One region of the Stenotrophomonas tuberculopleuritidis genome, then DNA from elsewhere that is predicted to be linked to it. Evidence: riboswitches for the same ligand, from Rfam matches in the RefSeq annotation. Region 1 holds a riboswitch; the other holds the start of a gene.

Region 1 (5,090 bases):
TGCTGAGTGAAGCGCATACCCGGCTGCAGTTCCTGGCGATGGTAGCGCTGACGGCGAGCATCGCCGCCGGCAGCGCCATCGCCCGCCGCCTGCGCGAGGCCTGATCGAAACCGCCGGGCCGGGCCCGGCGCTGCCGATACACGGTGCGCACATCCGCGGTGCCATCCTGATCCCCGGGGCCTGAGCGGCCCGTCGAACAGGAGCACCGCATGCTGCGCAGCCGTCCCTTCCTGATGTTCACCGGCCAGGCCGAGGCCGCGCTGGCCCTGTACGCCGAGGCGTTCGCTGATTTCCGCCTGCTGGCCCTGCAACGCCACCCGGAAGGGCCTGGCGCCGGCGTGCCCGGGCAGGTACGCCAGGCCATCTTCCTGCTGGGGGGCACTCATTACCTGTGCTTCGACAGCCTGGATGTGCACGACTTCACCTTCACTCCCTCGATCTCGCTGTTCGTGGAATGTGCGGGGACCGAGCAGTTCGAGCGCGCCGCGCGGGCGCTGGGCGAGGGCGGGCACTGGTTGATGCCGGTGGGCGAGTACGATTTCAGCAATCGATACGGCTGGGTGCAGGACCGTTTCGGTGTGTCCTGGCAGTTGAGCCTGGGGCAGATGCCGGACCCGTGATGCGTGCTGCCGCTGCGCTCGCCGGGCATGGCCCGGCGCTACCGGAACATGCCGGGCTGGTGATGGGTGCTGCCGCTGTGTTCGCCGGGCATGGCCCGGCGCTACCGACTACCGGAACATGCCGGGGCCCTGCCGCCGCTGGCGCTGCGGGAAATGAAACGGCCCGCTTGCGCGGGCCGTTTGTCGATCAGGCCTCGACCTCATCATCCTTGTAGGCATCGACCGGGATGCAGGCGCACATCACGTTCTTGTCGCCGTACACGTTGTCGACGCGGGCGACCGGCGGCCAGTACTTCTGCAGCTTCAGGCTGGGCAGCGGGAAGGCGGCCAGCTCGCGCGGGTAGGCGTGGGTCCACTCGCTGGCAGTCACCGCGGTGGCGGTGTGCGGCGCATTCTTCAGCGGGTTGTCCTCGCGGTCCAGGCGCCCGTCCTCGATCGCTGCGATCTCTTCGCGGATCTGGATCATCGCGTCGATGAAGCGATCCAGCTCATGCAGCGATTCGCTCTCGGTCGGCTCGACCATCAGCGTGCCGGCCACCGGGAAGCTCAGGGTGGGGGCATGGAAGCCGAAGTCGATCAGGCGCTTGGCCACGTCCTCGGCACCGATCCCGCTGGTCTTTTCCAGCGGGCGCACGTCCAGGATGCACTCGTGCGCGACCAGGCCGTTGCGGCCGGTGTACAGGGTCCTGAAATGCGGAGTCAGGCGCTTGGCGATGTAGTTGGCGTTGAGCTGGGCCACCTGGGTCGCCTTGCGCAGGCCTTCAGTGCCCATCATCGCGATGTACATCCAGCTGATCGGCAGGATCGAGGCGCTGCCGAAGCTGGCCGCGCTGACCATGCCGACCGGGCCGTGGTCGCCCAGCTTGCCGGGCAGGAACGGTGCCAGGTGTTCCTTCACCGCGCACGGGCCAACGCCCGGGCCGCCGCCGCCGTGCGGGATGCAGAAGGTCTTGTGCAGGTTCAGGTGCGAAACGTCCGAACCCCACTTGCCCGGCTTGGCCACGCCGACCAGGGCGTTCATGTTGGCGCCGTCGGTGTACACCTGGCCGCCGTGCTGGTGGATGATCTCGCAGATCTCGACCACCTCTTCCTCGAACACGCCGTGCGTGGACGGGTAGGTCATCATGATCGCGGCCAGGCGGTCGCTGTACTTCTCGGCGTTGAGGCGGATGTCCTCGACGTCGACATTGCCGTTGGCGTCGGTCTTGGTCACCACCACCTTCATGCCGCACATCTGCGCAGACGCCGGGTTGGTGCCGTGCGCCGAATCCGGGATCAGGCAGATATCGCGATGGCCCTCGCCGCGCGAGCGGTGGTAGGCACGGATCGCCAGCAGGCCGGCGTACTCGCCCTGCGCGCCGGAGTTCGGCTGCAGGCTGACTGCGTCGTAGCCGGTGCACTCGACCAGCATCGCTTCCAGCGACTCGATCAGTTCCTTGTAGCCCAGCGCCTGGTCGGCCGGCACCAGCGGGTGGATCTGCGAGAACTCCGGCCAGGTCACCGGGATCATCTCGGCGGTGGCGTTGAGCTTCATGGTGCACGAGCCCAGCGGGATCATCGTGCGGTCCATCGCCAGGTCCTTGTCGGCCAGCGAACGCAGGTAGCGCAGCAGTTCGTGCTCGCTGTGGTGGGTGTTGAACACCGGGTGGGTCAGGAATTCAGACTGGCGCAGCAGGCCGGCCGGCAGGGCGTCGGCGGTGCTGGCATCCAGCGCGTCGATGTCGGCCTGTGCACCGAACACGGCGGCCAGTGCGACCACGTCGGCGCGGGTGGCGGTCTCGTCCAGGCTGATGCCGACCGAGTCGCTGTCGATCGCGCGCAGGTTGTAGCCGGCGGCGCGCGCCTTGGCGTGGATCTCATCGGCATGCACGCCGGTGACATGCAGGGTGTCGAAGAAGTTGCCACCCACCTGCACGCCGGCGCTGCGCAGCGCCGCGGCCAGGATCGAGGCCAGGCGATGGGTGCGGCGCGCGATGCGGGTCAGGCCTTCCGGACCGTGGTAGACCGCGTACATCGAAGCCATCACCGCCAGCAGCACCTGCGCGGTGCAGATGTTGGAGGTGGCCTTCTCGCGGCGGATGTGCTGTTCGCGGGTCTGCAGGGTCAGGCGGTAGGCCGGATTGCCCTGTGCATCGATCGACACGCCGATCAGGCGGCCCGGCATCGAGCGCTTGTAGGCATCACGGCAGGCCATGAACGCGGCGTGCGGGCCACCGAAGCCGAACGGCACGCCGAAACGCTGGCTGTTGCCGACCACGATGTCCGCCCCCCATTCGCCCGGCGCGGCCAGCAGGGTCAGCGCCAGCAGATCGGTGGCCACGGCCACCAGCCCGCCGCGCGCGTGCACGGCATCGACCAGCGCCTTGTAGTCGCCGACCTGGCCGAAGGTGTCCGGGTACTGCAGCAGCAGGCCGAAGGCTTCCGCTTCCAGCGCTTCGGCCGGGGTGCCCACGCGCAGCACGATGCCCATCGGCTCGGCACGCGTGCGCAGCAGTTCCAGCGTCTGCGGGTGCACGGCGTCGTGCACGAAGAAGGTGTCCGACTTCGACTTGGCCGAGCGCTTGGCCAGGGTCATCGCTTCGGCGGCGGCAGTGGCTTCGTCCAGCAGCGAGGCGTTGGCGATCTCCATGCCGGTCAGGTCGGCACACAGGGTCTGGAAGTTGATCAGCGCTTCCATGCTGCCCTGCGAGATTTCCGCCTGGTACGGGGTGTAGGCGGTGTACCAGGCCGGGTTCTCCAGGATGTTGCGCAGGATCACGTTCGGCGTGTGGGTCCCGTAGTAGCCCTGGCCGATGAAGCTGCGCAGCACGGTGTTCTTGTCGGCGATCGCGCGGATCTTCGCCAGCGCCTGCACTTCGGTGATCGATTCGGGCAGTGCCAGCGGCGCCGGCGACTTGATCTTGGCCGGCACGATGGCATCGGTCATCGCATCCAGCGAGGCGTGGCCGATGACGCCGAGCATCTGCGCGATCTCGGCATCGTTGGGGCCGATATGGCGCTCGACGAACGCGGAATGATGCTCGAGCTCACGCAGGGAAGGGGTGTTCTGGGACATGGCGAAGGATCCGTCAGGAAAGGGCACACGCACGGGCACAAGCCGCCGGTCGGCGGTCTGCGGGGCGCCCCTCTGTCCTTTTGCCTGAGAGTTTGGAAGCGCGGCGGACCGCTGCTTCGTGCCCCTTCGGCGCCGGATCGATCCGGTCTCTCCAGAGTTGTGTTACGGGTGGTATCGGGCCTGAGCGATTACGGGCGTTGCGCCTTCGGCAGCGGTGTTCCGCTTCTCCCACCGTGTTGCCCGCCGATTATAGCCCGTTGCAGGCCTGCGGGCCGCGTCCCGGGACCCCGCTGCGCCTGAATGGCCGATGGCCCGGGCATGCGTTTTGTGCAGTTCTGCATGGCGCCGGGCGCAATCCCCGCCTATGATGGTCGGACCCTCGTATTCATCTGGCGCCGTCCCTGCTGCAGGGGATCGGCGCCCGCCGTGCGTGCCACGCATGGCCCTGCCGGACGCCTGCCCGATGACCGCCGCTGTTGCTCCCTCCACCCGCCGCATGGCCCTGCTGCTTGCTGGGCTGGCCATGTTCGGTCCGTTCTCGATCGACACCATCTTCCCCGCCTTCCCGCAGCTGGCCCAGCGCCTGGCCGTGGACGAGGTGGCGGTGCAGCAGACCATCAGCGTGTACCTGCTGTTCTACGGCCTGATGAGCCTGGCGCACGGGCCGCTGTCCGATGCCTGGGGCCGCAAGCGGGTGATCCTGGCCGGGCTGGTGGTGTTCGTCGGCGCGTCGGTCGGCTGCGCCCTGTCCACCGACCTGGGCACGCTGCTGCTGTTCCGCGCGCTGCAGGGGCTGTCGGCCGGCGTCGGCATGATCGTCGGCCGCGCGGTGATCCGCGACCTCTACCACGGCCACGACGCGCAGCGGCTGATGAGCCAGGTGTCGATGCTGTTCGGCATCGCGCCGGCGATCGCACCGATCATCGGTGGCTGGATCCTGCTCAGTGGCGCCGGCTGGCCGCTGATCTTCTGGTTCCTGGTGGTGTTCGCCCTGGTGCTGCTGGCCGCCACTGCGCGCTACCTGCCCGAGACCCACCCGGTCGCGGCGCGGGTGCCGCTGTCTCCGCGCATGCTGCTGCGCGACTACGTGCGCATCGGCTTCAATCCACGCTTCCTGCGCCTGGCGCTGGCCGGCAGCATCGGCTTCGGCGGCATCTTCCTGTACATCGCCTCGGCGCCGATGTTCGTGATGCAGCACCTGCACCTGGGCGAGGGCGGCTTTGCCTGGCTGTTCATCCCCACCATCGGCGGCATGACCACCGGCTCGTTCCTGTCCGGACGCATGGCCGGGCGCACCACCGCGACCCGCCAGGTGGCAACCGGCTTCCTGTTCTGCGCGGTCTCGGCGCTGCTCAACATCGGCTATGTCGCGCTGTCGCCGCAGTTCGTGCTGCCGTGGGCGGTGCTGCCGATCT
Region 2 (5,090 bases), 690 kb from region 1:
AACCGGATCCAGCGAAGAAGGCCGCATGGCTGAGCTTCGCCGTGGTCGGCGGCGGCCCCACCGGTGTGGAGCTGGCCGGCACCTTGGCCGAGATCGCACGGCACACCCTGCGCAACGAGTTCCGTCACATCGATCCGGCCAGCGCCAAGGTGCGCCTAGTGGAAGCCGGCCCGCGCGTGCTGTCGACCTTCCCCGAGGTGCTCTCGCTGAAGGCACGCCGGCAGCTGGAGAAGCTGGGTGTGGAAGTGCTGACCGGTACGCCGGTAAGCCACATCGACGGCCAGGGGTTCCAGCTGGGCAACCAGTTCGTGGCGGCGCGTACCGTGGTCTGGGCCGCCGGCGTGGCGGCTTCGCCGCTGGCGCGCACGCTGCAGGTGCCGCTGGATCGCGCCGGCCGCGTGCAGGTGCAACCCGACCTGACCCTGCCCGATCACCCGGAGCTGTTCGTGGCCGGCGATCTGGCCGCATTGAACCAGGCCAACGGCAAGCCGGTGCCCGGTGTGGCGCCTGCGGCCAAGCAGATGGGCAAGTACGTGGCCGAGGTGATCCGCGCGCGCCTGCGCGGCAAGCCTGCCCCCGGCCCTTTCAGGTACGCCGACTACGGCAACCTGGCCACCATCGGCCGCATGGCCGCGATCGTGCACCTGGGCCGGCTGCAGCTGTCGGGCATCCTGGCCTGGTGGTTCTGGCTGGCCGCGCACGTGTTCTTCCTGATCGGCTTCCGCAACCGCATCGTGGTGCTGCTGAACTGGGCGGTGGCGTACTGGAGCTACCAGCGCAGCGCGCGCATCATCTTCGGTGACGACCAGGAAGACCGACGGCCGGGACGCTAGGGCCGAAGACGGACACGGGTTATCTCTCTGGGAGCAGATCCACGCCATGCGTGGATGAATGTCTGTGCAGGCCGCATGGAACTCAGCCACGCATGGCGTGGCTCTACTGCTTCATCGGGCCGTCGGGCACCCGCCGCTTCGACCATGCGCGGCAGAAATCCTCCTTTCTCGCGGTATCGGCAATCTGCGCCGCGCTCCAATGTCGGGTAATCCAGATCGTCAATGCGGTACTGCTGAGATGCCAGCGCAGCATGCCCTGCTGCGGTTGCCGCCACAGGTGGCGTCGAGCAATCCAGAAGGCCTCCCGTTCCACGTCAGGCACCTTCTTCATCACGTCCTTGTCGAAGAACCGCGCGGCGAATCGCCAGGGATTCATCGGCGGGTATCCCGGCCGTGGTTCACTGCTGCACGCAGCCACACCACTGGGCGCACGGTCTGCGGGCTTCGGCCGGCCCTCCACCAGCGCCAGCCCGAGCAGGTACAGCAGGCCCGGCAGCAGCGCGATACCGGCGACCAGTACGACGACGGAGATCCATGCTGTGCCAGCGGCACGCATCGCTCTACGGTGCCTTCGGCTTCGGGTACCACAGCGCATTGACGATGACCCAGCGCTGGTCGAATCGGCCCATGTGGAAATAATCGACGAACCACGGGGTTTCCAGCCGCACCGAGGCCGCGTTGCCGGTCACGTCCAGCACCGTGCAGCGGCGGTCCCATTGCGCCTTGGGGGTTTTCAACGCCCCCTGCTTCGTCAATGCCACCAGCTCTTCCTTCGACATGCGGCGCAGGCCCAGGCGCTCGTCGGGCGTATCGCCCAGCACCGCGCGCTTGGCCAGATCCGGGTGCAGGGAGCGGGCGACGCGCTGCGGGTCGGCCTCCAGCTGGCCATCCACATAGTCATGGCAAGTGGCTTCGATGGCCGCGATCGTGGCCGGGTCGGCGGCGGGGCTTGTTGATGCGGAGAGAGCGAACAGCAGGGCAATCGTGGACATCAGGGTCTCCTGCGCGGGGCACGGGGCGATCATGGCATGGCAGGCGTGCCCATCCACGCCTGGCGTGGGTCTACAGGACGGCCTCGGCCGGGGCCTGCAGCCAGGCCAGCTTGCGTTCGCGCGGCTGCTGCTTGAGCTGCCACTCGGCACGGGAGGCGGCCGCGCGGTCCGGGTACTCACGCACGGCCAGCACCCGCAGCGGCGGCCGGGCCCGTGTGTAGCGCGCGCCCTTGCCGGCCTGATGGGCAGCAAAGCGGGCCTGCACGTCGGTGCTGATGCCGGCGTAATAGCTGCCGTCCCGGCATTCGAGCAGGTACAGGAACCACGGGCGGAGGGACGGGGCCATGCCCGGATTATGCCGTGCTGCACTGCAGCGGATATACTGGCGCCCGAATGCAGGAGAGAGGCGCCGCGCTGGCGCCCGCCGAAGGCGCAGGCTCCCATGATCGCTCAGGCCGGTGGGCTGGAATCCCACCAACCATGCATTCGACTCGCCGAGCTGGAGAGAGGTCACCGGGCATGCCCGGGACGATCCGCCGAAGGGGCACGCGGCCTACGCCGCTGAACTCTCAGGCAAAAGGACAGCGGGAGCGGCACCGGTCATCGTCATCCCGTCAGTGCGCAGGCAGTGGCGGTAGTCGCGCATGGCCGGCCCCACCGCGCCCGGAGCCTGTCCCATGCTGCTGTCCATCATCTACCTGATCGCCATTTCCGCCGAAGCCATGACCGGCGCGCTGTCCGCCGGCCGCCGCCGCATGGACCTGTTCGGCGTGGTCATGATCGCCTGCGTCACCGCCCTCGGCGGCGGTTCGCTGCGCGACATCCTGCTCGGCCACTATCCGCTGGGCTGGGTCAAGCATCCGGAATACCTCGGTTTCACCGTGTGCGCCGCGCTGATCGCCACCTGGGTGGCACGCTGGATGCACCACTTCCGCCGTACCTTCCTGGTGCTGGACGGGCTGGGCCTGATCGCCTTCACCCTGATCGGCTGCTCGATCGCGCGCGAGGCTGGCCACGCGCTGCCGATCGTGCTGATCGCCGGCATGCTGACCGGCGCGTTCGGCGGTGTACTGCGCGACATCCTCTGCAACGAGGTACCGCTGATCTTCCAGAAGGAGCTGTACGCGATCATCTCGTTGCTGACCGGCGCGGTGTATCTGCTGTTGCTGCATTGGGGCGTGGCCGATGCCACGGCGATTCTGTGCTGCCTGGGCGGCGGCTTCGCGCTGCGCCTGCTGGCCATCCACTACCGTTGGGAAATGCCGAAGTTCGTGTACCACGACGAAGTGCATTGAGCCGCTTCGTAGCGTCGAGCCATGCTCGACTGTTCCTGGCAGACGCAGTCGAGCATGGCTCGACTCTACAAAACGGGTCGAGCACGTTCGACGCATTGCAGAACATGACCATGGTCATGCGGCAGTGGCCGGGGTGATTGGCTACCATTGTCGCCCCGTCGCACGCGCGACGGCATCCAGCCACGCCGCGCCCGCGGCCCCGCCAGACACCCCCCCCCCCCCGCCGCCCGTGGCACCGCCGTGCCGACGGGCCCGATGTCCCTGCCCGTGCAGGGCGCAGGATGCCGCATGTCTGTCGCCGAAAATTCCCGCTTCCGTCGCGCCCGCCCGTTGCTGGCGATGGCCGGCCTCGCCCTTGTTGCCGGCCTGGCCGCGTGGCTGTGGCCGCGCGCCGAGGTAGCCAGCAACGAGGAAGGGGGCGGCAGAACGGTGCCGGTGCGCATCGCCCGGGCCAGCGCCGAGCCGCTGGTGCTGCGGCTGAAGGCGGTCGGCACGGTCACCCCGCTGCACAGCGTGGTGGTGCGCAGCCGCGTGGATGGCGAACTGCTACGCCTGCACTTCCAGGAAGGCCAGCAGGTCAAGGCCGGGGACCTGCTCGCGCAGATCGACCCGCGCCCCTACGAAGTGAAGCTGGCACAGGCCCAGGGCACCCAGCAGCAGAACCTGGCCGAGCTGGAGAACGCCGAGCGTCAACTGCAGCGCTATCGCGAACTGCAGAAGCAGAACTATGTATCCGCACAGGAGCTGAGCGACCAGCAGAGCAAGGTGCGCCAGCTGCAGGGCCGCCGTCTCAGCGACCAGGCCTCGGTGGACGAGGCGCGCCTGCAGCTGCAGTACACCCGCATCACCGCGCCGGTCAGCGGCCGCGTCGGCCTGCGCCGCCTCGATGTCGGCAACCTGGTGCACGCCAGCGATACCGAAGGCCTGGTGACCCTGGCGCAGACCGCGCCGATCAGCGTGCTGTTCACCGTGCCCGAACCGGACCTGCCGGCCCTGCTCGATGCCGTGCAGGCGCAGCCGGGGCTGGCGGTGCAAGCCTGGGACCGCAGTGAGGGCCGTGCACTGGCGCAGGGCACGCTGTCCAGCGTCGACAACCGCATCGATACCGCGACCGGCACGCTGAAGCTGCGCGCGCAGTTCGACAACCCGGACCGCGCACTGTTCCCGAACCAGTTCGTCAACGTGCGCCTGCAACTGGGCGAGCAACCGGCACTGCTGATTCCCGATGCCGCCGTGCAGTTCGGCAGCCAGGGCAACTACGTGCACATCGTCGACAAGGACAACAGGGCGCAGCGCCGCACTGTGGTGCTGGGGCCTGCCGATGATGGACGCGTGGCCGTGCGCTCCGGCCTGCAGGCGGGCGACCAGGTGGTGATTGAAGGCATCGACGGACTGGAGGACGGCACCGCGGTGGAGATCATCACCGAGGAGGCCGCAACCAGGGCTGGCGCATGAATCTCTCGCGCGCGTTCATCCTGCGCCCGGTCGCAACGACTCTCCTGATGGTGGCGCTGCTGCTGTCCGGTGCACTGGCGTACCGGCTGCTGCCGGTGGCCGCACTGCCACAGGTCGACTACCCGATCATCCAGATCAGCACGCTGTATCCGGGGGCCAGCCCGGAGTTGACCACGCGCACCATCACCGCGCCGCTGGAACGCCAGCTCGGGCAGATTCCCGGCCTGAAGCAGCTGTCGTCCACCAGTTCCGGTGGGGCCTCGGTGATCACCCTGCAGTTCGGCCTGGACGTGTCGCTGGGCGTGGCCGAGCAGGACGTGCAGGCGGCGATCAACGCGGCCGGCAGCTTCCTTCCCGCCGACCTGCCGGTTCCGCCGGTGTACCGGAAGGTCAATCCAGCCGACACGCCGATCCTGACCCTGGCGGTGACCTCGCAGGGCCTGTCGCTGCCGCAGGTGCACAACCTGGTCGACACCCGCATCGCCCAGCGCCTGGCGCAGTTGCCCGGCGTCGGC

Evidence for each region. Region 1 has a riboswitch for glycine ahead of gcvP (aminomethyl-transferring glycine dehydrogenase). Riboswitches for the same ligand answer to the same signal wherever they lie in the genome.
Region 2: another riboswitch for glycine. It lies ahead of Q5Z10_RS19085 (trimeric intracellular cation channel family protein); the one in region 1 lies ahead of gcvP (aminomethyl-transferring glycine dehydrogenase).

Annotation. Positions count from the first base shown of each region.
Region 1 is NZ_CP130831.1:3,479,168-3,484,257, reverse strand. It holds gene Q5Z10_RS16100 (amino acid permease) at 1-104, shown strand, start outside; gene Q5Z10_RS16095 (VOC family protein) at 210-620, shown strand; gene gcvP (aminomethyl-transferring glycine dehydrogenase) at 808-3,675, opposite strand; glycine riboswitch at 3,738-3,840, opposite strand; gene Q5Z10_RS16085 (multidrug effflux MFS transporter) at 4,139-5,090, shown strand, end outside.
Region 2 is NZ_CP130831.1:4,173,351-4,178,440, forward strand. It holds gene Q5Z10_RS19065 (NAD(P)/FAD-dependent oxidoreductase) at 1-833, shown strand, start outside; gene Q5Z10_RS19070 (hypothetical protein) at 937-1,389, opposite strand; gene Q5Z10_RS19075 (nuclear transport factor 2 family protein) at 1,394-1,825, opposite strand; gene Q5Z10_RS19080 (GIY-YIG nuclease family protein) at 1,896-2,171, opposite strand; glycine riboswitch at 2,212-2,301, shown strand; glycine riboswitch at 2,315-2,420, shown strand; gene Q5Z10_RS19085 (trimeric intracellular cation channel family protein) at 2,503-3,120, shown strand; gene Q5Z10_RS19090 (MdtA/MuxA family multidrug efflux RND transporter periplasmic adaptor subunit) at 3,409-4,575, shown strand; gene Q5Z10_RS19095 (multidrug efflux RND transporter permease subunit) at 4,572-5,090, shown strand, end outside.